2 regions of the Streptomyces sp. NPDC097640 genome follow, and region 2 is predicted to be linked to the other one. Evidence: riboswitches for the same ligand, from Rfam matches in the RefSeq annotation. Region 2 holds a riboswitch; the other holds the start of a gene.
The links. Region 2 has a riboswitch for glycine ahead of gcvP (aminomethyl-transferring glycine dehydrogenase). Riboswitches for the same ligand answer to the same signal wherever they lie in the genome.
Positions count from the first base shown of each region.

Region 1: it holds a riboswitch for glycine, as region 2 does, so the genes downstream of both, gcvT (glycine cleavage system aminomethyltransferase GcvT) here and gcvP (aminomethyl-transferring glycine dehydrogenase) in region 2, are expected to answer to the same signal.

Region 1 covers NZ_JBEOSB010000007.1:87,258-97,389, reverse strand. Annotated here, with positions in the region: gene glyA (serine hydroxymethyltransferase) at 1-1,148, opposite strand, end outside; gene gcvH (glycine cleavage system protein GcvH) at 1,173-1,553, opposite strand; gene gcvT (glycine cleavage system aminomethyltransferase GcvT) at 1,646-2,806, opposite strand; glycine riboswitch at 2,991-3,101, opposite strand; gene ABTY62_RS12745 (AAA family ATPase) at 3,388-4,110, shown strand; gene ABTY62_RS12740 (hypothetical protein) at 4,142-5,377, opposite strand; gene ABTY62_RS12735 (enhanced serine sensitivity protein SseB) at 5,626-6,438, shown strand; gene ABTY62_RS12730 (enhanced serine sensitivity protein SseB C-terminal domain-containing protein) at 6,582-7,355, shown strand; gene ABTY62_RS12725 (ABC transporter permease) at 7,734-8,738, shown strand; gene ABTY62_RS12720 (ABC transporter substrate-binding protein) at 8,870-10,132, shown strand, end outside.
Region 2 covers NZ_JBEOSB010000022.1:191,463-201,594, forward strand. Annotated here, with positions in the region: gene gcvP (aminomethyl-transferring glycine dehydrogenase) at 1-2,193, opposite strand, end outside; glycine riboswitch at 2,255-2,382, opposite strand; glycine riboswitch at 2,383-2,480, opposite strand; gene ABTY62_RS31150 (PRC-barrel domain-containing protein) at 2,603-2,932, shown strand; gene ABTY62_RS31155 (DNA polymerase IV) at 2,908-4,392, opposite strand; gene ABTY62_RS31160 (MerR family transcriptional regulator) at 4,459-5,085, opposite strand; gene ABTY62_RS31165 (bifunctional nuclease family protein) at 5,321-5,794, opposite strand; gene ftsR (transcriptional regulator FtsR) at 5,847-6,599, opposite strand; gene ABTY62_RS31175 (FHA domain-containing protein) at 6,617-7,450, opposite strand; gene ABTY62_RS31180 (DUF881 domain-containing protein) at 7,581-8,585, opposite strand; gene ABTY62_RS31185 (small basic family protein) at 8,590-8,922, opposite strand; gene ABTY62_RS31190 (DUF881 domain-containing protein) at 8,919-9,857, opposite strand; gene ABTY62_RS31195 (sugar phosphate nucleotidyltransferase) at 9,991-10,132, opposite strand, start outside.

The DNA.
Region 1 (10,132 bases), on a different contig from region 2:
CGGAAGTCGTCGGCGGTGAAGCCGCGGGTGGCCAGCGCCGGGGTGCCGATGCGCAGGCCGGAGGTGACCATCGGGGGGCGCGGGTCGTTCGGGATGGCGTTCCGGTTGACCGTGATGCCGATCTCGTGCAGCCGGTCCTCGGCCTGCCGGCCGTCCAGCTCCGAGTCGCGCAGGTCGACCAGGACGAGGTGGACCTCGGTGCCGCCGGACAGCACGGAGACCCCGGCCTTGGCCACGTCGGGCTGGGTGAGCCGCTCGGCCAGGAGCCGCGCGCCGTCGAGGGTGCGCTGCTGGCGCTCCTTGAACTCCTCGCCCGCCGCGATCTTGAAGGCCACGGCCTTCGCCGCGACCACATGCTCGAGCGGGCCGCCCTGCTGACCGGGGAAGACCGCGGAGTTGATCTTCTTGGCCAGCTCGGCGGTGGACAGGATCACCCCGCCGCGCGGGCCGCCGAGGGTCTTGTGGGTGGTGGTGGTCACCACATGGGCGTGCGGCACCGGGGAGGGGTGCAGCCCGGCCGCCACCAGGCCCGCGAAGTGGGCCATGTCCACCATCAGGTACGCGCCGACCTCGTCCGCGATCCGGCGGAAGGCGGCGAAGTCCAGCTGGCGCGGGTACGCGGACCAGCCCGCGATCACCAGCTTGGGGCGGTGCTCCTTGGCCAGCCGCTCGACCTCGTCCATGTCGACCAGGCCGGTCTCGGCGTCCACGTGGTAGGGCACCACGTTGTAGAGCTTGCCGGAGAAGTTGATCTTCATCCCGTGGGTGAGGTGACCACCGTGCGCCAGGTTCAGGCCCAGGATGGTGTCACCGGGGGAGAGCAGGGCGAACATCGCGGCCGCGTTGGCCTGCGCGCCGGAGTGCGGCTGCACGTTGGCGTGCTCGGCGCCGAACAGCGCCTTGACGCGGTCGATGGCGATCTGCTCGACGACGTCGACGTGCTCACAGCCGCCGTAGTAGCGGCGGCCCGGGTAGCCCTCGGCGTACTTGTTGGTCAGGACCGAGCCCTGGGCCTCCATGACCGCGACCGGAGCGAAGTTCTCCGAGGCGATCATCTCCAGGGTGGACTGCTGGCGGTGGAGTTCGGCGTCGACCGCGGCGGCTACGTCCGGGTCGAGCTCGTGCAGGGAGCTGTTGAGAAGCGACATCAGGGTCCCGATCGAAGGAGGGGGTCAGTTTTCGGTGAAGGAGGAGTAAGCGTCGGCGGAGAGCAGCTCGTCCGGCTCGTCCGTCACCTTCACCTTGAACAGCCAGCCGCCCTCGAAGGGGGCGGAATTCACCAGCGCCGGGTCATTGACCACGTCCTCGTTGACCTCGGTGACCTCGCCGGAGACCGGCGCGTAGAGATCGCTGACGGATTTCGTGGACTCCAGCTCGCCGCAGGTCTCACCCGCGGTGACCGTCGTGCCGACCTCAGGGAGCTGGACGAAGACGACGTCGCCGAGCGAGTTGGCCGCGAACTCGGTGATGCCGACCGTCGACACACCGTCCTCGTCGGCGGCCGACAGCCACTCGTGCTCCTTGCTGTAACGCAGCTGCTGGGGGTTGTTCATAGTCCGATTCTCCTGGATACGGGGGAGTGCTTGGGAAACGGGTCTTGCCTGGTGGGACAGGCGGCAAGAGCGGCGGCGGCCGCGACGGGCGCTCAGCGCCGCTTGTAGAAGGGGAGGGCCACGACCTCGTACGGCTCATGGGTGCCCCGGATGTCCACCGACACCCCCGCGGTGCCCGGCGCGGCGTGCCCGGCGTCCACGTACGCCATCGCGATCGGCTTCCCGAGGGTGGGCGAGGGCGCGCCCGAGGTGACCTCGCCGATCACCGTGCCGTCCGCGCCGACGACCGCGTACCCCGCGCGCGGGACCCGGCGGCCCGCCGCGACCAGGCCGACCAGCGCCCGCGGCGGGGCGGTCTCGGCCTGCCGCGCCGCCGTCTCCAGGGCCGCGCGCCCGGTGAAGTCACCGGGCTTGCCGAACTTCACCACCCGGCCGAGCCCCGCGTCGAACGGCGTGGTCCCGCGGGTCAGCTCATGCCCGTACAGCGGCATCCCGGCCTCCAGGCGCAGCGTGTCCCGGCAGGAAAGACCGCACGCGATCAGCCCGGCCGGGGCGCCCGCCTCGGTCAGCGCCTGCCACAGCCGCTCGGCGTCCTTCGGCGCGACGAACAGCTCGAAGCCGTCCTCGCCGGTGTAGCCGGTGCGGGCGATCAGCGCCGGGACGCCCGCGACCGTGCCCGGCAGGCCCGCGTAGTACTTGAGGCCGTCCAGATCGGCGTCGGTCAGGCCGCTCAGGATCGTGGCCGCGGCCGGCCCCTGGACGGCGATCAGCGCATAGGCGTCCCGGTCGTCCCGCACGGCCGCGTCCAGGCCCGCGGCGCGCTCGGTCAGCGCGTCCAGCACCACCTGGGCGTTCGAGGCGTTGGCGACCACCAGGAACTCCTGGTCACCGAGGCGGTAGACGATCAGGTCGTCCAGGATGCCGCCCTCGGCGTCGCAGATCATGGTGTAGCGGGCCCGGCCGACGGCGAGCGCCGACAGATGGCCCACCAGCGCCCGGTCCAGGGCGGCGGCGGCCTGTGGCCCGGTGAGTGTGATCTCGCCCATATGGGAGAGGTCGAAGAGGCCGGCGCGGGTGCGCACCGCGGTGTGCTCGTCGCGCTCGCTTCCGTAGCGCAGCGGCATCTCCCAGCCCGCGAAGTCGGTCATGGTGGCGCCGAGCGCGCGGTGCGTCGCGTCCAGCGCGGTACGGCGAGGCGCGGACGGGGGGGACGAGGCGGAGAGGGGAGACGAGGGGGACGGGGCGTCGGTCATGGGGCTGGCTCCAGGGCGGGACGGCGACGAGGACGACGAGGACGAGTCCTCCCCATCTGTCATCGGAACCTGAGAGGTTCGCCGTGACCCCTTCTCCCGGCCGGCGTCGGAGACGTCGTCGCGGAGAGCGGTCCGGCTTGCACCGTGGGTGGAGCCACGCCAGCGGCTCGCTTTTCAGATCTGCCTCGCCCGCGCGGTATCGGGGCCTGAGAGATTCAAGGGAGGACTTGCTCCTTCGGCGCCCCGGACGGCCGGCACTGCTGCCGGTGGCCGAGGACTCTCCCGCGCGGATTCAAGCGGCCTGTATGGAGTTGCGCGCAACATCATCGCACGTACGCCCGAGAAGGGAAGACCCGCTCGCCCCGCGCCGCCGCCCACCCCGGTTCACAAGGCATGAAAGTCCGTCCCACAGGAAGACCACCTTGAAGGACATTACCTTTTCTTGACACTCTTCGGTGAAGAGCCGCAGTGACCGACCTAGGAGGACGATCACGGTGCAGGGGCAGGGTACGTACGGGACGACATGTGGGCCCCTGCCGGTGACGCAGGGCGCGGCGCCAACCGGAGGCGCGACCGGAGGCGTGATCAGACCGGGGCGCCGGGCGGCGGTGCACGACCTGCGCGGTGGCGGCGGCGTTGTCGACGGCGACGGCGACGGCGACGGCGACGGGGGCGACGGCGGCGGCGCGGCCGGGCCCGGGCCCGGGCCCGGGCCCGGACCCGGCCGCGGGTCCAGACCCGGACTCGGCGCGCGCGAGCTGCGCTACCGCACCGGGGACATGGTGGTCGCCTCCGGCCTGCCCGGCAGCGGCAAGAGCACCATGATCGGCCAGGCCGTGCCCGGCCTCGACCAGTCCGGCGGCCCGGTGCTGCGGGTGGACTCACAGGACGCCCGCGAGCGCTGGGAGCGGCGGCTGCCCCGCTGGCTGCCGTACGCCCTCTACCGCCCGCTGGTGCGCTACGCCCACTACGCCGGGCTGCGCCGGGCGCTGCGCTCGGGCGCCAGCGTCGTGGTGCACGACTGCGGCACCCTCTCCTGGGTGCGCCGCTGGCTGGCCCGCGACGCCCGGCGCACCGGCCGCCGGCTGCACATGGTGCTGCTGGACGTGGAGGCCGCGGTGGCCCTGGAGGGGCAGGCCGCGCGCGGCCGTGCGGTCTCTCGCTACGCCTTCGGACGGCACCGCCGCGCGGTGGGGCGGCTGGTCGTCGCCGCCGAGGGCGGGCGGCCGCCCGAAGGCTGCGCGTCGGTGGCGCTGCTGGACCGCACGGCCGCGAGCGCACTGCGCCGGATCGGCTTCGAGTGACGCGCGGCAGGGCGAGGGGAGGCGGCCGTCCTCAACCCTGGTCGGGGGCCGCGTCCACCGGGCGCGGCAGCGGCATGGGGGCGACGGCGTCGTCGGTCGCCTCGGCGGCGGAGAGCGGGGAGGCGGCGGTGGTGAAGGGCTTCGGCGCGGCGGGCTTCGCCGCGGGCTTCTGACCGGGCCTCATGGCGCCGGGCTGGTCGGCGTTCTGGTTCGGGGCGCTGGGCTTCGCGCTCGGCTTCTGGGCACCGGGCTTCTGGGCACCCTGCTGGTCCTGGGCGCCCGGCTTCTCGGCGGCGCCCGGCTTCTCGGTGCCGGGCTTCTCCGCGGCGCCGGGCTTCTCGGTACCGGGCTTCTCGGTGCCGGGCTTCTCCGGGTTCGGCTTCGGGGCGGGCGTCCGGGCGGCGAGGGCGGACGCCTCCACGGCGACGGTCGACGCCTCGTCCGGGAGCGGCAGCATCGGGGGCGTCATCGGCAGGTCCATCCCGGGGAGCGGGCCGATGAGGGCGTTGAGCAGCTCCAGGATGGCGTCGCCGATACGGGGGAGCGCCGCGGCGGCCGCGTCCGCGTCGCCCGCGGCGACGGCGTCCAGCAGGTCGTCGATCGCCCGCTGGAGCTCGTCCAGAGGGTCCGTCGAGACGTCCGTCGGCATGGTCTGGGCGTACGGCGGGGTCGCGGTCTCACCCTGCCCGGCGGCCTGGGGCGGCTTCATGCCCTGGTTGTTCTGGTTGCCCTGGTCGGCGGCCTGCGGCGGCACGGTGATCTGGCCCTGGCCCTGGCCCGCGTTCTGCCCCTGGCCCTGCTCCTGCCCCTGGCCCTGCTCCTGCCCCTGGCCCTGCTCCTGCCCCTGGCCCTGCTCCTGTCCCTGCTCCTGCCCGGGCGGCGTGTCGTCGCGGCGCTCCCGGCCCTGCGTGGTGGCGTTCGGGCCCTGGGCCGCCTCGGCGGACTCGCGGGCGGTCTTCACCGCGCTGTCGATCGCCGTCGCGTGCTTGACCAGCTCGGCCTCGGAGAGCATCCCGCCGGGGGCCTCCTCCACCGCCATGGCCAGGTCGGCGACCCGGTCGAGAAGGACGCGCAGATCGCGCATCGCCTGGGTCTGGGCCGCGGTCAGCGGCTCCTTGGCGAGCGCCGTGGGGGCGGGGGCCTTGGCGCCGGCCGTGCCCCCGTTTCCGCCGACCGTGGCGGCGGACAGGCCGGCGGTGCCGAACAGCAGGGAGCCGGCCATGACAGAGGTGACGAGGACTTCGGCCTTGCGAGACGCGCGGATCATGAGACCTTCCTTCGCTGTGGTGATGTATGGGCGTACTCGGCACCACGGTGCGAGGGGTGCAAACCGAGCGCAACTTGACGATTACGTTCGGAAATGGTCAAAAGACCGTCAAAAGCTGTCCGGGATCGGCTGTTGCCTCCCCTTCGACCTGGGGATTTGCTGTGGAGATCACCGGCCGCCGATGCCGCAAGTCCATGCAGCCGTTAGGGTTCCTGTGCAGGTCGGACGAGATGGCGGTTGAGGCGGAAATGAGCATCCCGGAGCAGCACGGTCCAGCACCGGCTCACGGAGGGTTCCCTGACGGTGCGTTCCCTGCGTTTTCCGAGGCTCCCGGGTTCCCGGGCAACGAGCTCGAGGAAGTGCTCGCGGCCTCGGTCGACGTCCCCGGCGCCGGCGCCCGGATCGTCGAGACCCTGGCCCGCAGCCACGTCTGGGTCCCGCTGCCCAACGGCGGCGGCCCGGACAACAGCGACCTGGACCTGCCCACCATGGAGATCGAAGGCGCCGCGTATGTGCCGGTGTTCAGCTCCGAGCAGCAGTTCCTTCAGGTCGTCGGCGCCCATATGACGTTCACCGTCGCCCCGGCCGTCGAGTTCGCCCGCGGCCTGCCGCCCCAGCTCGGCATCGCCGTGAACCCCGGCGGCGCCGTCGGCGTCCCGCTTCCGCCGCCCGCCGTGGCCGAGCTGTGCCGCACCGGGCGCTCCGAGCTGGACGGCCCGGTCACCGGCGGCCGGGTGCGGCTCTTCGAGCCGGACTGGCAGGAGGAGCCGGTCGACTTCCTGGCCGCCGCCGGGCTCGAGTTCGGCAAGGTGGCCGGGTTGCGGTCTGCCCGGCGCGCCCTGGCCAGCGTCGAGGGGGAGCCGCCCGCGCTGTTCGTCGGCGTCGAGCTGGACCTCCCCGGCCCGGAGGGCCAGGCCGGCGCGGTGGACGCGCTCGGACGGGCGCTCGGCGTGGTGCCGCTGCCGTGGACGGTTCAGCTGGTTCTGCTGGACATCGCGCAGGATCCGGTGGCGGACTGGATGCGCGAGCGGGTGCGACCGTTCTACGACCGTGACCGCTGAGTCGCCCAGGAGACCACTGTAGGGGCCCGTAAGCTGGTTGGATGACCGGTGGCGGGGCGCGTCCGTGCGCCCTTGGTAGCGGTGTGGACAGGCCGAGAGAGGGGCGGACCCAGGTGAGCGCGGGAGGCGGCCACATCGAGCGGATGCTTCAGCAGGTCGCTCCGGGACGGTATGACGCCTATGAGTCGCTGCTGTACGCCCTCGCCGAAGGCCAGGTGTGGATGCTGCTGTGGCAGGGCGCGCCCGGCTCGCCCGACGCGCAGTACGGCAACATGGACGTGGGCGGGCTCGGCTACGCCCCCTGTGTGACCTCCGCTCAGGAGCTCGCCGCCAGCGGCTGGAGCCGCGCCCATGAGGTGGTGAGCGGGCGCCAGATCGCGGCCTCCCTCTTCCCCGACCGGTACGGCCTGTGGCTCAATCCGCACGCCCCCGGCGGCGGTGTCGGCATCCCCTGGCTCGATCTGCGCAGGATCGCCGGCGGCCTGGACCGGCTGCCCGCGGGGCCGCTGCGGCTCAGCGAGCCCTCCCTCGAACTCTCGCAGTTCTACGCCCTGTTGGGGCAGAACGCGCATCGCACGCCCGCGGTGCGGTCGCTGCGCCGCGCCTGGGTGCAGCCCGCGCTCGGCGCGCCGTATCTGGCCATCGGGCTGGATCTGTACGACGGCGGCGCCGCGGCCGTGGAGTCGGCCCGGGTGATGATGCGCCAGTCGGTGGGCGCGGTGCCCGAGGGGCTGCCGGTCTCCACCGTCGCGATGTCCGACGAGTACGACCCGGTGGCGATGTGGATGCGGGCCAGCGCGCGTCCGTTCTTCGACCGGGACGCGTTCGGGGCGGCCCAGCCCGCTCCGGCCCATGGCTACGGGTACCCGCCGCCGCACGGCGGCCAGCGGTCGGGGCCCGCGCCGAGCGCCTGGTAACCGCCTTGTTCGGCGCGCCCCGGTGCTCCCGCGCGCGTTCACGCGCGGCGCTCCGCGCCCGTTCACGCCCTAACACTCCCGTTTGACAGTCCTGTTAACGGGACATTCCGTACCGCTCAGCGGAGTTGTGTTCCGGATAACGGAACACCCCTCACCACATCACGGTTAGGCATCCATTGCCGTGATGGGCTGGCGGGTGATCACAAGCGCGATGAAGACTCCCGCAACAGGAGGTGTCCGTACCTGTGGGTAGCGTGTGCCCCTCCTTCATAAAACTTCCGCACCACGAGCACAACCTTCACCTGCGTTTGTGAACCACGCCGCTACAGCGGCAGGTCGTGGGCCGGTCACCACCGGTCGAGAGGGGTCCCCACCACCATGACGGCACCATTGCACAGCACAGGCACGGATGCGGAGCCGGACGCATCCGTCGATGTCGCAGCGGATGTAGTCAAGGCCTCGGTCGAAGGGCGGTCGCTGCGTCAGATCGCCTGGACGCGCCTCAAGCGGGACAAGCTCGCGCTGGCCGGTGGGGCCGTGGTCGTCTTCCTGGTGCTGGTGGCCGTCTTCGCGCCGCTGATCGTGAGCCTGCTGGGGCACCCGCCCAACGAGTTCCACCAGGAGGAGATCGACCCGCTGTTCGGCACCCCGAAGGGTTCGATGGGCGGCATCAGCTCCGACTTCCTCTTCGGCGTCGAACCGTCGAACGGCCGCGATGTGTTCAGCCGGATCGTCTACGGCGCGCGGATCTCGCTGCTGGTGGCCTTCCTCGCGGCGGTCGTCGCCGTGGTCCTGGGGACCGTCTTCGGCATCATCGCGGGGTATTTCGGCGGCTGGATTGACACCGTTATCAGCCGCGTGATGGACATGCTGCTGGCCTTCCCGCAGCTGCTGTTCATCATCTCCCTGGTCTCCGTGCTCCCGAACGAACTGCTGGGGCTGACCGGCAGCGGGGTGCGTATCGCCATCCTGGTCTCGGTGATCGGCTTCTTCGGCTGGCCGTACGTCGGCCGCATCGTGCGCGGCCAGACGCTGTCGCTGCGCGAGAAGGAGTACGTCGAGGCGGCGCGCAGCCTGGGCGCGGGCCGGCGCTACATCCTCTTCCGGGAGCTGCTGCCCAACCTGGTCGCGCCCATCACCGTCTACGCCACGCTGATGATCCCCACCAACATCCTCACCGAGGCGGCGCTCAGCTTCCTGGGCGCGGGCGTGAGGCCGCCCACCGCCTCCTGGGGTCAGATGCTCTCCAAGGCCGTCGGCACCTATCAGGACGACCCCATGTTCATGATCATCCCGGGTCTGGCGATCTTCATCACCGTGCTGGCGTTCAACCTCTTCGGTGACGGCGTCCGCGACGCCCTCGACCCGAAGGGAACGCGTTGACGGCGACCCGCGCGGCCGCGGCCCAGCCGCACCGATACGAATCTGCCCCTGCCGCACCTGTCAGGCGGCGGTCACCCGAAGGTTCCCCGGCGCCATGCCAAGGACCCATATCCCGGAGGTTGCAAGAAACAATGAAACCCCTACGTTCGTCGAGAAGTAGGCGGATCGCCGGTGCGGCGCTCACCGTCGGTGCCCTGATGGCCACCGCGGCGTGCGGCGGCGGCTCCAAAGACGACAAGGGCGAGGGCGCCGGTTTCAACGCCGCGGTGACGGGCATCGCCAGCAAGTCGACGAAGACGGGCGGCACGCTCAAGTTCGTCAACAAGCAGGACTTCGACTCGCTCGACCCGCAGCGCCAGTACTACGGCTTCGCCTGGGACTTCTCGCGGTTCTACACGCGACAACTGATCACCTACGCGCCCAAGCCGGGCAAGGAGAGCAACACCCTCGTCCCCGATCTGGCCACCTCCAACGCCAAGATCACGGACGACGGCAAGACCTACACCTACACCCTGCGTGACGGGATCACCTGGGAGGACGGCTCGCCGATCACCGCCCAGGACGTCAAGTACGGCATCGAGCGCATCTGGGCCAAGGACGTCATCTCCGGCGGCCCGGCCTATCTGCGCCAGGTCCTCGACCCCGACGGCAAGTACAAGGGCCCGTACAAGGACACCTCCAAGGACAAGCTGGGCCTGAAGGCGATCGAGACGCCGGACGCGAAGACCATCATCTTCCGTCTGCCCAAGCCCAACGGTGACTTCGAGCAGATGCTGGCCATGCCCACCGGCTCCCCGGTGAAGGCCGACAAGGACACCGGCGCCAAGTACACCAACCAGCCCTTCTCCTCCGGCCCGTACAAGGTCGAGTCGTACAAGCCGGGCAAGGGCGCGGTGCTGGTCCGCAACGACAAGTGGAAGAAGGAGTCCGACCCGATCCGCCCGGCCCTGCCGGACAAGGTCACGGTGGACTTCAACTCCAACCTGGACGCCATCGACCAGCGGCTGATCAAGGGCGACTACGACGTCTTCCTCAGCGCCACCGGCATGAGCCAGGCCGGCCGCAGCGAAGCGATCAAGCAGCACAAGGGCAACGTCGACAACATCCCGACGAGCTTCGTCCGCTACGTCGACTTCGCCACCAAGGTCGCGCCGTTCGACAACGTCCACTGCCGCAAGGCGGTCTTCTACGCCACCGACTTCGAGGCGCTCCAGACCACCCGCGGTGGCCCGCAGGCCGCCGGTGACATCGCCACCACCATGCTCCCCAAGAGCATCGCGGGCGCGGACGACTACGACCCGTACGGCGTCCTCGAGCGCAAGGGCGCGCCGGACGCGGCCAAGGCCAAGGACGAGCTGAAGCAGTGCGGCAAGCCGGGCGGCTTCAAGACCAAC
Region 2 (10,132 bases):
GCGCACCGCGACCGGGCCCACGCCGGGACCGCCGCCGCCGTGCGGGATGCAGAAGGTCTTGTGCAGGTTCAGATGGGAGACATCGCCGCCGAACCTGCCCGGCCGGGCCAGCCCCACCAGCGCGTTGAGGTTCGCGCCGTCCACGTAGACCTGGCCGCCCGCGTCGTGCACGGCCGCGCAGATCTCGCTGATGTGCTCCTCGAACACGCCGTGGGTGGAGGGGTAGGTGACCATCAGGACGGCCAGTTCGTCGCCGTACTGCTCGATCTTGGCGCGCAGGTCGTCGGCGTCCACCTCGCCGTCCTCGCCGGTCCTGACGACGACGACCTTCATGCCCGCCATCACCGCGCTGGCGGCGTTGGTGCCGTGCGCGGAGGACGGGATGAGGCAGACGGTGCGCCGCTCCTCGCCGTTGGCACGGTGGTAGGCGCGCACGGCCAGCAGCCCGGCCAGCTCGCCCTGCGACCCGGCGTTCGGCTGGAGGGAGACCTGGTCGTAGCCGGTGACCTCGGCCAGCCGCTCCTCCAGCTCGCGGATCAGCGTCAGATAGCCCTGGGCCTGCTCGACCGGCGCGAACGGATGCAGCGCGCCGAACTCCGGCCAGGTGACCGGCTCCATCTCCGTGGTGGCGTTGAGCTTCATGGTGCAGGAACCGAGCGGGATCATGCCCCGGTCCAGCGCGTAGTCGCGGTCGGCCAGGCGCCGCAGATAGCGCAGCATCGCGGTCTCGGAGCGGTACTTGTGGAAGACCGGGTGGGTCAGATACGTGTCGGTGCGCAGCAGTTCGGCGGGGAGCGCGTCGGCCGCGGCGGCGTCGAGCTCGTCGATGGCGGGCAGGCCGCCGTCCACGCCGAAGGCCGACCAGACGGCGGCGAGCTGGGCGCGCCCGGTGGTCTCGTCGCAGGCGATGCCCACATGGTCGGCGTCGGTCAGGCGCAGGTTGACCCCGGCCTCGCGGGCCGCGGTGACGACCTCGGCGGCCCGGCCCGGGACATACGCGGTCAGGGTGTCGAAGAACGCGCCGTGCACGGTCTCGACGCCCCCGGCCCGCAGCCCCTCGGCGAGCACGGCCGCGTAGCGGTGGGTGCGCCGGGCGATGGTCGAGAGGCCCTCCGGGCCGTGGTAGACGGCGTACATGCCGGCCATCACGGCGAGCAGGACCTGGGCGGTGCAGATGTTGCTGGTGGCCTTCTCGCGGCGGATGTGCTGCTCGCGGGTCTGAAGGGCCAGGCGGTACGCCTTGTCGCCGTCGGCGTCGACGGAGACGCCCACCAGGCGGCCGGGCAGGCTGCGGGCGTAGGCCTCGCGGACGGCCATGAACCCGGCGTGCGGGCCGCCGAAGCCCATCGGCACCCCGAACCGCTGGCTGTTGCCGACCGCGATGTCGGCGCCCAGCTCGCCGGGCGAGGTGAGGAGGGTGAGGGCGAGCAGATCGGCGGCGACGGTGACCACGGCGCCGAGCTCATGGGCCCGCTCGATGACCGGGCGCGGGTCGCGCACGGCGCCGGAGGCGCCCGGGTACTGGAGCAGCACGCCGAACACGCCGCGCTCGGCCACCTCGGCCGGTATGCCCGCCGAGAGGTCGGCGACGACCACCTCGACGCCGGTGGGCTCGGCGCGGGTCCGGATGACCGCGACGGTCTGCGGCAGGGTGTCGGCGTCGATCAGGAACACGCCCTGCTTGACCTTGCCCACCCGCCGCGACAGCGCCATGGCCTCGGCGGCGGCGGTGGCCTCGTCCAGCAGCGAGGCGCCGGCCGTGGGCAGCCCGGTGAGGTCGGCGACGACGGTCTGGAAGTTGAGCAGCGCCTCCAGCCGGCCCTGGGAGATCTCCGGCTGGTAGGGCGTGTACGCGGTGTACCAGGCGGGGCTCTCGAGCACATTGCGCAGGATCACCGGCGGGGTGAACGTGCCGTAGTAGCCGAGGCCGATCATCGGGGCGAGCAGCTGGTTGCGCTCGGCCAGGCCGCGCAGCTCGGCCAGCACTTCGGCCTCGGTGCGGGCCGGGGGCAGCCCCAGCCCCTCGGTGCTCTTGATGACGTCGGGCACGGCGGCCTGGGTGAGTTCGTCGAGCGAGCCGAAGCCGACCTGCGCGAGCATCTTGGCCTGGGCCTCGGCATCGGGTCCGATATGGCGCTGCTCAAACGGAGTACCGCGTTCCAGCTCGGTCAGCGAGGTGCGGTTGGCAGTCATCTGCGAGGCCTCCTGGTCTGTACGACCGACGAGGGGCACCACGACGCGGGGTGCCCGAACGGCCTCCCCCTCTGTCATCTCAACCTGAGAGCTTCACCGGTCCGCGGGTGGCGATCCGGCTTTCACCGTCGGTGAGGAGGGGTTCCGGTGCTGTACTCGCCCGTGACCCACCCTGCTTTCCAGAGTGACCTCACCCGCACGGTACGTGTGCCTGAGAGTTTCCGGGGAGGATTTGCTCCTTCGGCGCCTCCGACGACATCGTCGAAGAGCTCTCCCGCACGGGGTCTGCAGCCACCGTCAGCCTACCAGCGAGCCTGCCGCCAGGGGTTTTGGGCGAGCGCTCGAGTGGACGGGCACGGAATTGTGGCTTTTCTTAGGTATCACGGCATTGACGATGAAACAGTCACCTATGGGAGAGAGTGTGCAGACCGACATCGATCCGCGGACCCTCATCGGCCGAAAGGCCTTGGACCGCGACGGCGCGAAGATCGGTACCGTGGACGAGGTCTACCTCGACGACGCGACCGGCGAGCCGGAGTGGGCCGCGGTACGCACCGGGCTGTTCAGCCGGGACGTGTTCGTGCCACTCGAACCGAGCGAGATCGTCGACGACACGCTGCGGGTGCCGTACGAGCGGGCGCTGATCAAGGACGCGCCGGACTTCGGAGTCGGCCGCCATCTGTCGCCCGAGCAGGAGTTGCAGCTCTACCACCACTACGGTCTCGACGTGAGCGGCTGACCCCGGCCCGGGCCCTGGCCCTGGTTTTCGGCCGGGTCGGCCTCGGGGGCGTCGGTCGGCTGGCCCTCGGGGGCGTCGCTCACGGCGGGCCGGACCAGCGGCAGCGGCTCGCCCGGCTCCAACGCCGGGTCGTCGACCGCGAACGTCCGCACCCGGCCCGGCCGCGACCAGGGCTCCTCGAACCGCACGGTCACCCGGCCGACCCCGCTGCCCTGCACCCACCCCGCCCCGTACTCGGCGTGTCGCACATCGAGGCCGGGCAGCCAGCGGCGCGGCCTGGCGGTGTCGTCGGGCTCGTCGCTCCCCTCCAGGACCGCCGGCGCGGCCTCGGGTGTCCCTCCGGCCTCCCGCGCCCCCTCCGCGGCCTCCTGTGCCTCGTGGGCGGCCTGCGCGGCCTGGGCGAACAGATCCTCCTGGGTGTAGTCCGCCAGACCGCTCACGCCCACTCCCAGCAGCCGCACCCCCGCCGTGGTGTCCACGCCCTCCAGCAGCCGCGCCGCGGCCTCCCGCACCACCGCGGGGTCGTCCGTCGGCCCGCGCAGCGTCTCGGACCGGGTCAGCGTGGAGAAGTCGTAACGCCGCACCTTCAGCACGACCGTGCGCCCCGAGCGGCCGGCCCCGCGCAGCCGCCGCACACACCGCTCGGCGAGCCGCGCCACCTCCACCTGCACCCGCGTGCGGTCGGTGAGGTCGACGTCGAAGGTGTCCTCCACCGATACGGACTTGGCGTCCCGCTCGGCGACCACCGGCCGGTCGTCCCGCCCCCAGGCCATGCCGTACAGCGACGCGCCATGGGCCTTGCCCAGCAGCCGCACCAGCTCCTCCTCGCCCGCCTCCCGGGTCTCGGCGACCGTGTGGATCCCGGCCCGGCGCAGCGCCTCCGCGGTGGCCGGACCCACCCCGGGGAGGGTGCGCACCGGCATCGGCCCCAGCAGCTCCCGCTCGGTCCCCGGCTGGATGAGCGTCAGTCCATCGGGCTTGGCCTGCTCGGAGGCGATCTTGGCGAGCATCTTGGACCCGGCCAGGCCCACCGAGCCGGTCAGCCCGGTCGCCGCCGCTATGTCCGCCCGCAGCCGCTCCCCCACGGCCCGCGCCGCCGCGGAGGTGGCCGGAACACCGCCCGCCTCCAGATCCACGAACGCCTCGTCCAGGCTCAGCGGCTCGACCAGCGGGGAGAGCGCCCCCAGCAGGCCCATGACGGTGTCACTCACCTGGCGGTACAGGGAGAAGCGGGGGGTGAGATACGCCGCGTTCGGACAGAGGCGGCGGGCCTGGGCCATCGCCATGGCCGAGTGGACCCCGAACACCCTCGCCTCATAAGAGGCCGTGGCCACCACGCCGCGCGGCCCGAGGCCGCCGACGATCACCGGCTTGCCGCGCAGGCTGGGCTTGGCCGCCTGCTCCGCCGCGGCGTAAAAGGCATCCATGTCCAGATGCAGAATGGTCGGCGCACCCCTCACACCTACCGATGCTGCCGCATGCCACTGACACTCGCGGCCCGGGCACGCGGCCCGGGCCGGACGGTCTCAGCCCGCGCGGTTGCGGCGCCGCGCGAGTTCGTCGGTGGGGTTGTGGCCCACCAGCGTCTCGCCGGTGTCCACCCGCTCGCCGTGCAGCTGGGCGAGCGCGCTCTCCACGTCCCGCCACACCACGCCCACGGCGATCCCGAAGACGCCCTGGCCGCCCTGGAGAAGGTCGACCACCTCGTCGGGCGAGGTGCACTCGTACACCGTCGCCCCGTCGCTCATCAGCGTCATCTGGGCGAGGTCGTCCAAGCCGCGCGAGCGCAGGTGCTGAACGGCGGCCCTGATGTTCTGAAGGGACACGCCGGTGTCCAGCAGCCGCTTGACGATCTTGAGGACGACGACGTCCCGGAAGCTGTAGAGCCGCTGACTGCCCGAGCCGTACGCGGGCCGCACGCTGGGCTCCACGAGCCCGGTGCGCGCCCAGTAGTCCAGCTGGCGGTAAGTAATGCCCGCGGCGGCGCACGCGGTCGGACCGCGGTACCCCACCTTCTCGGGCTTCGCCACGGCGCCTTCGCGCGGCGGTGCGGCCTGTGCCGCCACCCGAGCCTTCAGTGCCGGTTCGCCCGGTGCGCTCCCCTGGAGCGCATACGGACCGCCCGCCGCCGTGCCGTCGCCGCTGCTTCTCACGCCGACCTCCGTCCTCGACCTGCCTTCTCGACGGTAGGCAGTCACCCGGGGTGCGTCAACGATCGCCACACTCGGCACGCCGAGTGATAATCACCCTACGGGTGGTTTCCCGTGCCCTTCTTGCGGGAAAGGCTACTCGAATGCGCTGGCGAAGATCAGCGGACAGCTCAATGCCCGCCGCTTACCGGCCACTGCCGGCCCGGCGGCCGCACTCGGCCTCAGCGCCTCCGACGGCTCACTGACTGCTGGTGCCGAAGTCCTCGGGCGAGATCTGGTCGAGGAACTCGCGGAACTTCTCCACTTCGTCCTCCTGCTCGTCCGGGATGGCGATCCCCGCGTCGTCCAGCACCCCGTCACTGCCGTAGATCGGCGTGCCGGTGCGCAGCGCCAGCGCTATGGCGTCGGACGGCCGGGCGCTGACCTCCACACCGCTGGCGAACACCAGCTCCGCGTAGAAGACTCCCTCGCGCAGATCCGTGATCCGGACCTCCGTGAGCTGCTGGCCGACCGCGTCGAGCACGTCCTTGAAGAGGTCGTGGGTCAGCGGGCGCGCCGGAGCCATGCCCTGCTGGGCGAAGGCAATCGCCGTCGCCTCCCCCGGTCCGATCCAAATGGGGAGGTAGCGGTCGCCTCCTACCTCGCGCAGGAGCACGATCGGTTGGTTGGAGGGCATCTCCACCCGGACACCCACGACGTCGAGCTCGTTCACACAGCAACCCTAGGACGTGCCCGGCCGGTTTGGATAGTCGGGACCGCGCCGGTCACCGCGAACCGGCCCGCAGAGCGGACTGAACGAAGGCCGCGTGAAGCCGCACCGACAGCTCGGCCAGCTCCCGGGCGCTGGCCTCCGCATGCGCTCTGGTCTGCGGATTTCGGTGTCGTCGCAGGGGCGCCACCACCTGCTCGACCAGCCCCGCCTCGCGCTCCGCGGCGGCTTTCATGATCCGCAAATGACGTGGTTCCAGACCGAAACGACCCAGGTCCGCGACGAGCCTGGCGACCGTCACCGCCTCGATGTCGTATCCGCCGTCCGCTCCCGGCCCGATCAGCCCGAACGACTCCCACTCGGCCAGTCTCCCCTCGTCGATCCCGGCCGCGGCCAGCAGCTCGGCCCGGCCCACGCGGGCGGCCGTGGGCCGCTCCACGGCCCTCTCCGGGCCCTCCTCGACCGAGGCGGGCAGCCGGGACCCGGAGGCCGCGACGGGCAGCTGTGGCCGCTCGCCGCGCTCCAGGGCGTCGAGATGCTCCCGAATGACCTTCAGTGGCAAATAGTGGTCACGCTGCATCCGCAGGACATGGCCGAGCCGCGCCACGTCCTCCGGGCTGAACTTGCGATAGCCGGAGGGCGTGCGCCGCGGCTCGACCAGGCCCTCGGCCTCCAGGAAACGGATCTTGGAGACGGTGACCTCGGGGAATTCGTCCCGCAGCAGATTCAGCACGGTGCCGATGCTCATCGACCGGCTGCCCGCGGGGGCGGTGCCGGTGTCGGCACCGCCCGACGGTGTCTGAAGCATGGACCTCCCCTGACGGGTCAGATGCCGAAGCCCCGCAGACTCGGGTAGAAGACCATCCGGTACTTGCCGATCTGGACCTCGTCACCACTGTTGAGAATGGCCGAATCGATCGGCTCGCGGTTGACATACGTCCCGTTCAGGCTGCCGACGTCGGCGACCGTGAAGGAGCCGTCCTGGCCGCGCCGGAACTCCACATGGCGGCGCGAAACCGTCACGTCGTCCAGGAAGATGTCGCTCTGCGGATGACGCCCGGCCGTGGTCACATCGCTGTCCAGCAGGAAGCGGCTGCCCGAGTTGGGCCCGCGGCGGACCACCAGCAGCGCCGACCCCGGGGGCAGCGCCTCGACGGCGGCCTGGGCCTCCGGCGAGAGCGAGGGCAGCGGAGTCTGCCCGGTCACCTCGGAGTCGTACGCCTCCAGCCCGGAGATCGAGATGGTGGAGGTGGTCTCCGAGGCACGCTCGGACGGCACCTGGCCCCGCAGCGGCGCACCGCAGTTGGAGCAGAACCGGCTGGCCACGGCGTTCTGGTGGCCGCACCTCGTGCATACCTGCAAGCCGACCCCTCCGCCCGTGTTCGCGGTCGATGGCTCCCCGAAACCTATGCGTCCGGACGCGGAAGGGTCAACAGAAGACGCGCCCTGACCACCCGGAATACCTCCACCGTCCCGGAACAGCGGACGCTCCTCGCTCACCCCGCTCTCCTCCGCGGCACGCGGGGCACGGTGGCGGGCAGTGCTGCTGCCGCCGTCCTGGCGTGCGCTCTTGCCGAACAACTTCCCGAACAACTTCACGGGCGATTCCCCTTGACTGAAACAGACCCGCCCGTGGGGCAGGGCAAACCCTCGATGCACACACCAGACGGTCCGGACACCATCACAACGTCCGTGACCACCAGACAGTTTCCATCACGCGCCACTCTTCCGGTGCGCCGACCCCCCGCGGCCTCATTGTCCAGCCGCGAGACTCCCATACCGAACCGCCTCACCGCGACGACGACCGAGCGTAGTCAGGCCGCTTCGCCGACCGCAAGGCGTCGACGACGATCTTCTTTGAGCGCTCGATGGACACGGTGGCCTGCTCCTTCTCCAGGCTCTGCACCACTCCGCCCGGAATGTTCAGGGCCGGCTCCAAGTCCTCCGGCTTGCCGATGACCTTGATCACGTACGGCTGTGTCACTTTCCGTCCATCGATTTCCACCGCGCCGCCGACGTCCGCGAAGTACGTGCTCGCGACCACCCGCACCTCGCCGATCTGAATGGCCTCGGCCCCGGCGGCGCGCAGTTCCTGGACCGCGTCGAGCAGCATGTCCGACTCCACGGTGCCCTTCGACGCGTCGATCTTCATGGTGATGCCCGGACCCTCGGCGGCGACCGTGCCCGCGAGCACCCCGAGCTGCCGCTCCTTCTGGGCCGTCTGCTTACGGGCCTCCTCGGCCTGGTCCGAGCTGTTCTCCAGGTCGTTCCGCTGGTTCTCCAGCCGCTGCTTCTCCTCCTGGAGCCGCTGGGTGCGGTTGTCCAGCTCGTCGAGAATGCGGACCAGGTCCTCCTGCCGCGCGCCGCGCAGCACGCTGTTCTCATTGGTCGAGCGCACCTGGATGGCCAGACCGAGCCCGAGGCCGAACAGCAGGAGCGCCACGATGAGTTGAGCCCGCGTCAGCCGTGGCGGCCACAGGCCCTTCGCCAGCCGCTGACGGCCGGTGGACGGCTCCTGGGGCGTCGAGGCCGCCGAGGGGCTCCGACGGTCCTCAGGGCCGTCTCCGGGCCCCTCGCCGGGCTCCGCGCCGGAGCCCTCGGCCGGCTCGCCGTCCGGTGCGGTGTCCCGCCCGGGCCTCTCGGGCTGCTCCGACTTCTCGGGCCTGTCGGGCCTGTCGGGCCTGCGGGGCTCCTCCCGTCGCGCCTGGGGAACCGTCCCCGGCTCACGGGTCTCCTCCGGCTCGCGGGTCGCCCGCTGGGCCGGGGGCTGCTCCGGGGTGTCGTCGGTCGTCATCGGCTCACGCCCGGAAGACATGGCGGCGGATGGCGGCGGCGTTGGAGAAGATCCGGATGCCGAGCACGACCACGACACCGGTGGACAGCTGGGCACCGACCCCGAGCTTGTCGCCGAGGAAGACGATCAGCGCGGCGACCACCACATTGGACAGGAACGAGACGACGAAGACCTTGTCGTCGAAGATCCCGTCGAGCATCGCCCGAAGGCCTCCGAACACCGCGTCGAGCGCGGCGACGACGGCGATCGGCAGGTAGGGCTCGACCACCGTCGGCACCACGGGTCGGACGACAAGTCCGACCACGACTCCCACGATGAGGCCCAATACGGCGATCACGATGTGCCCTTCCCTGTGTCGGTGCCGCGCTTCCCGGCGCCACCGGCTATCGGTTCTGCGGTTCGTACGATCAGACTCGGCGCGGCCGGAAGCCGCACCTCGTCCTCGACGGAGATGTTGGTGCGGATCCCATAGTTCTCGTGCAGCACATGCAGGTACTGTCCGTCGGCACTGTCCTGGAATGCCGTGCTCAGCCGCCGTCCGTCCCCCACCGCGAGCACCGTATACGGAGGCGCCAGCGGCTTGTTGTCGACCAGTATGGCGTCTCCCGCGGCCCTGATCGCCGACAGGGCGGTCAGCCGCTGCCCATTGATCGAGACGGCCTCCGCACCCGACTGCCACAGCCCGTTGACGACCCGCTGCATATCGCGGTCGCGCACCCGGCCGGTGTCGGAGAAGTCCGCGCTCTCCCGCGGCCCCCCGCCACCGCCCTGGTCGGCCTCCTTGGCGTCGTTGACCACCAGCTTGACCCCGGGGCCGTTCACCTCGGTCGCCCCGGACAGCAGCGCGACCAGCTCGCCCTTGGCCCCGCCGTGTTTCTCCAGCGCCTGCTGCTGTCTGTCGCCGACCTCCTTGCGGAGCCGGTCCAGGCTCTTCTGGAGGTCGTCCGCCTTCGTGTTCCCCGACTCGATGCGGGCGATCAGCTTTTCCCGGTCCTTGGCCAGCTTCGGCGCCGCCATCCGGGCCTCAGCCGCACCGAGGGTCACCACGCCCGCCGCCAGCACCAGCCCCGCGGCCAGCACCAGCCTGCCGCGCAGACTGCGAGGCAGCCCCCGGCGGCCCTCCGTGCCATGGCGCGCGGCGGCCTCGGCGTACCCGTCGTCGAGGCTGTGGTCCATCACATTCGTCAGCAGCGACATGGACGCGTCGAGACGTGGACGAGGGCTCGGCGGAGCTGTGCTCCGAACGGGGGGCTGCTGCGGCATGCCGCACATCGTCGCACGTCGGGGGCGCAGCCGCCGAATGGCCCCACCGGCGCGCCGGGCGCGGGCCGGGGGCGGCGTGGCCCCCGGGTAGCCCCGGGGGCCCGCCACACCCTCTCAAACGCTCCTCACCTGCGGAAAAGGATCAGCGGCCGGCGCTCTCCACCGCGGCGGACCACTCGTCGAGGAGCGCCTGCGCGGACGCGTCGTCCGGCCCCTCCGCCCACAGATGGGTGACCGCCTCGGCGGGGTCGGGCAGCACCATGACCCAGCGCCCGTCCGCCTCG